DNA from 2 places in the Vibrio sp. R10-SG3-ISO10 genome. Region 2 is predicted to be linked to the other one. Evidence: predicted binding sites of a transcription regulator. Region 2 holds the regulator's gene; the other holds the start of a gene.
What was found. The regulator PurR, encoded in region 2, represses purine synthesis genes. The targets are predictions, from matches to a motif close to TNANGNAAACGTTTNCNTNA.
Positions count from the first base shown of each region.

Region 1: a site for PurR is predicted at 1,045-1,064, ahead of metK (methionine adenosyltransferase). Genes of this name have one in related genera too.

Region 1 covers NZ_JCBDHG010000024.1:47,970-50,442, reverse strand. The annotation lists gene tkt (transketolase) at 1-891, opposite strand, end outside; gene metK (methionine adenosyltransferase) at 1,211-2,365, shown strand.
Region 2 covers NZ_JCBDHG010000020.1:321,708-324,180, forward strand. The annotation lists gene AC6R16_RS11470 (TfoX/Sxy family DNA transformation protein) at 1-125, opposite strand, end outside; cyclic di-GMP riboswitch class I at 259-345, opposite strand; gene purR (HTH-type transcriptional repressor PurR) at 490-1,497, opposite strand; gene torD (molecular chaperone TorD) at 1,709-2,356, opposite strand.

The sequences.
Region 1 (2,473 bases), on a different contig from region 2:
TTCTTTTGCATCCCACTCAGCATAAACGTCAGCAGGAATTTCAAAAGGACCGTACTCCCAACCAAGTTCTTTACGAGTCGCTGCGATTTCTTCAGCGCCTAGTGGTGCACCGTGACAGTCGTGTGAACCAGACTTGTTTGGTGAACCAAAGCCGATAATCGTTTTAGTACAGATTAGAGTTGGGCGTGGGTCAGATTTCGCTGCAACGATAGCCGCGTTGATCGCTTCTGGATCATGACCGTCTACTGCTGGGATTACGTGCCAGCCGTACGCTTCAAAACGCTTAGGCGTATCGTCAGAGAACCAACCTTCAACTTCACCATCGATTGAGATGCCGTTGTCATCCCAGAAAGCGATTAACTTACCAAGACCTAGCGTACCGGCTAGAGAACATGCTTCGTGAGAGATACCTTCCATTAGACAGCCGTCACCCATGAATGCATAAGTGAAGTGGTCAACGATGTCGTGGCCTTCTTTGTTGAACTGTGCTGCAAGTGTCTTCTCAGCTAGCGCCATACCAACAGCGTTAGTGATACCTTGACCTAGTGGACCCGTAGTTGTCTCGATACCTGGTGCGTAACCGTACTCTGGGTGACCTGGTGTCTTAGAGTGTAGTTGACGGAAGTTTTTCAGATCATCGATAGACAGCTCGTAACCAGCTAGGTGCAGTAGCGAGTAAATCAGCATTGAGCCGTGGCCGTTTGATAGTACGAAACGGTCGCGGTCAGCCCACTCTGGGTTAGCTGGGTTATGGTTTAGATGTGAGCGCCAAAGAACTTCAGCGATATCAGCCATACCCATAGGTGCGCCTGGGTGACCAGAGTTAGCTTGTTGAACACCATCCATGCTTAGAGCGCGGATTGCATTAGCGAGATGTTGACGAGAAGACATGTCAGCTCCTGAGTGCATTAAGCGAATCGAAATAAAATGGGCGATAATTCTCTCAAAGCGCCACCAGCACTGCAATCGTTTTCCAAGTCAAAAGCTCACAAATTTCCTAGCTTTCGCAGCAAATCGATAAAAGTTACTAATATTTCGTACAATTAAAGCAAACGATTGTCTTGTTAGGTTTTGAAAAAGAGCTTGTAATTCGAGCGATAAAAATTAGAATAGACGTCTAGATGTAGATACACCTACAGATATCAAGATTATTTATAAGTGTTCCACGATTGATAACGGAGCACTCTCTAAAATTAAAAGTGGAGCTCACATGGCTAAGCACCTGTTTACTTCTGAGTCTGTTTCAGAAGGTCATCCAGATAAAATCGCAGACCAAATCTCTGATGCAGTTCTAGACGCAATCATCGAGCAAGACCCAAAAGCACGTGTTGCGTGTGAAACTTACGTCAAAACCGGCATGGTGATGGTTGGTGGTGAAATCACGACATCAGCATGGGTCGATATTGAAGAGCTAACTCGCCAGACTGTTCGTGAAATTGGTTACGTTCACTCTGACATGGGTTTCGATGCTGACTCTTGTGCAGTTCTAAACACCATCGGCAAACAGTCTCCAGACATTAACCAAGGTGTTGATAAAGCTGACCCTAAAGAGCAAGGCGCTGGTGACCAAGGTATCATGTTCGGTTACGCGACTAACGAAACTGACATCCTAATGCCAGCTCCGATTACTTACTCTCATCTTCTTGTTCAAAAGCAAGCTGAAGTACGTAAAAACGGTACACTGCCATGGTTACGTCCTGACGCGAAGTCTCAGGTAACTTTCCAGTACGACCAAGGTAAGATCGTTGGTATTGATGCAGTTGTTCTTTCTACCCAGCACTGTGATTCAATCTCGACTCCTGACCTACGTGAAGCAGTAATGGAAGAGATCATCAAACCAGTACTGCCTTCTGAGTGGATCAACAAAGAGACAAACTTCTTCATTAACCCAACCGGCCGTTTCGTAATCGGTGGTCCTATGGGTGACTGTGGTCTAACAGGTCGTAAGATCATCGTTGATACCTATGGCGGCGCAGCTCGTCACGGTGGTGGTGCTTTCTCTGGTAAAGATCCATCAAAAGTAGACCGTTCTGCAGCATACGCAGCACGCTACGTTGCGAAAAACATCGTTGCTGCTGGCCTAGCGGATCGTTGTGAAATCCAACTTTCTTACGCAATCGGTGTTGCTGATCCAACATCTATCATGGTTGAAACCTTCGGCACTGAAAAAGTATCGCAAGACGTTATCGTTGAAGCTGTACGTCAAAACTTCGACCTACGCCCATACGGTCTACAAGAGATGCTGAACCTACTTCAGCCTATCTACAAGAAGACTGCGGCATACGGCCACTTCGGTCGCGAAGAGTTCCCATGGGAAGCGACAGATAAAGCCGCTCTTCTACGTGAGTTCGCTGGTCTGAAGTAATCTTTGATTAAACTATAAAAATATTGAGAACGTCTGGATTACCAGACGTTCTTTTTTTATGCGCAAAAAAACATCAAGAAATTTGTATTTTTTTGCCATGCGGTCAAT
Region 2 (2,473 bases):
TTGACGACAAGTGCGAACATAGTGTCATCAGCAAAAATGCCAAAGCCACCAAACATTGAGCGAGACTTAATATGTCCTAACTGCTCAAATAAACGCATTGAGTCTTTTAGTATTGGTTTATCCATGCTGTGTTTTCTCGGTGTATAAGTATACGCCACCAATGCAGGTCCGAGAGATTAGCAAAATTATGCAGAGACATTGTCAGTAAGGTGTCATACGAGTGCAAGTAAAAGCGGTATGACAGTTTGCATATTCGCCATCGGCAACCCCGCTACCAGACAATAAATTGTTTAAGGCCGGAGGCTTTGCGTCCCATCCTTTCGAAATGGTTTGCCCTGTTCGTGGCATTAATCGAACACATTAAGAATAAATAAAATCTGCGCAGAACATCACGTTTGTATCGGATAAATGTGATGTTGGTTCAATAAATAGAGGGGAGATATACGCCTAGCCAATAGTACGACTACCAGCTAAGCGTCTGACTTAAGGTTATTTATTTAGATTACGAACGGTATTGCGCTCGACAATTTCTGGGTGCATCTCGAACACACGTTTTTCGTGCTCTTTATCTTTAATGCGCTCAAGAAGAATTTCGAAGGCATTCTTACCAACGCGACGTTTTGGTTGGTGCACTGTTGTTAGAGGTGGAGAGAAGTACTCTGCTAGTTCAATATTATCGTAGCCGATTACTGAGATGTCTTGAGGTATTTGAATGCCTTTCTGTTGTAGACGGCTCATTAAGCCAAGCGCCATCGTGTCATTAAAACAGAACACGGCTGTTGGCTTTTTATCCATCGCCACAATTTTATCCGCAGCCAGTACCGCCGTATCACATTCGAAGTTGCCTTCAAGAATCCAATCTTCGTTTACTGATAAATCAGCTTCAGCCATTGCGCGCTTAAAGCCACTAATACGCTCAACACACGCCGCTTTCTCGAAGTGACCACTTAAACAAGCAATGTCAGTATGACCGCGCTCGATCAGATATTTTGTCGCTAGATAGCCGCCTTCTTCAGAGTTATCGATGATCTTATCGGCTTGAGAACTCTCTGGACCCCAGTCCATTACTACTTTTGGAATGTCTTTGTGGCGGTCGAGCATTTCGCTCAGCTCTTCAGTCAGATCTGAACACATCACTAGGATGCCATCTACACGCTTTTCAGCCAGCATGCGAATGTAGTCGCGTTGCTTCTCATAGATGCCGCCGGTATTACACAGAATCAAGGTGTAACCTTGGCGGTAGCAGTAGCTTTCTACGCCGTCGATAACTTCTGAGAAAAATAGGTTAGTCGATTGCGTCACTAACATACCGATTGTACGAGTAGTGTTGCACTTAAGACTACGAGCAACGGCACTCGGTGCATAGTTAAGCTCGGTTACCGCTTCCATCACTTTTTCTTGTGTCGCTTCGGCAACAAAGCGTGTCTTGTTAATCACGTGAGACACAGTGGTTGTTGAAACACCAGCAAGGCGAGCAACGTCTTTAATAGTGGCCATAAATTTTGTCCTGTCGATGACTGCCACGAGAATATATTCAGTTTAGAATAAGTTGGCAGAAAGTATCAGAAACACAAAAACCGCTCTTATTTAGCGGTTTGTATTTGAATAGTTCATTTTTATCGTTTGCGGTCACGATTTTAGACCGCAATCCGACTTAGGGCAAACATATTTCGTCAAACTGACCTGTGCCAGTTCACATTGTCAGACTCTATTCGCCGATTAAATATGTGCAGTCCAACTCCAAGAACGCCACAGTGAGAGAAGCGATCGCAGAGTAAAAACCGAATTCATCGAGCGTTTGACACTTAGCCGAAAACTTAGGTGTCCAACTTAGAAGGTGCTGACGAATGAAGCTCTCTTGTTCGATAAGCGCTTCTTCAATATGACGCTCTTGCTCAAGTTCATTAGAGCGAATGATAAGGTTACCGAGAAAATCCAGCTCAATGGCAATGTGATCAGCCGGCTCATTTAGGCTTTCATCAACGGCTACACCATGCTCTAGCATTAATGCTTCCATCTCTTTGGCAGGCTTGTCGTTAAGCAGGCCTGTGTCTCCAATGTACATTGAAGCATAAGGCAGTGCCGAGTCGCGGTCAGACTTTAAAAATAGATCACAAAAGTCAGCGGCAAGCTCTAGTTGCGCATCTTCGCGATCGATTAAGCGATTAAGTGCATCAATGACACGATCAATCGACGGTTTAAGAGCGGCATTCTCGCCAAGGCCAGTAAGGAAAGAGCGGATTTGAGCTGAATGGTACTGCTCCAGATTCTCTTCCGTTAATTCCTTGGCGTAAAGGCTTGAAAGCCACCAATAAATTTCCGCACGTTTCTCATTGAATGCTTTGATTTCTTGCATTAGGTATCACTCCCAAAATAACTACCTATTAGTGTAACTAATAAAAATGAATAGCGGTAATGGCTTACGTGACAATAAAAGACGAATTATGAGCATATATTAACAAAGGCGGAGGTT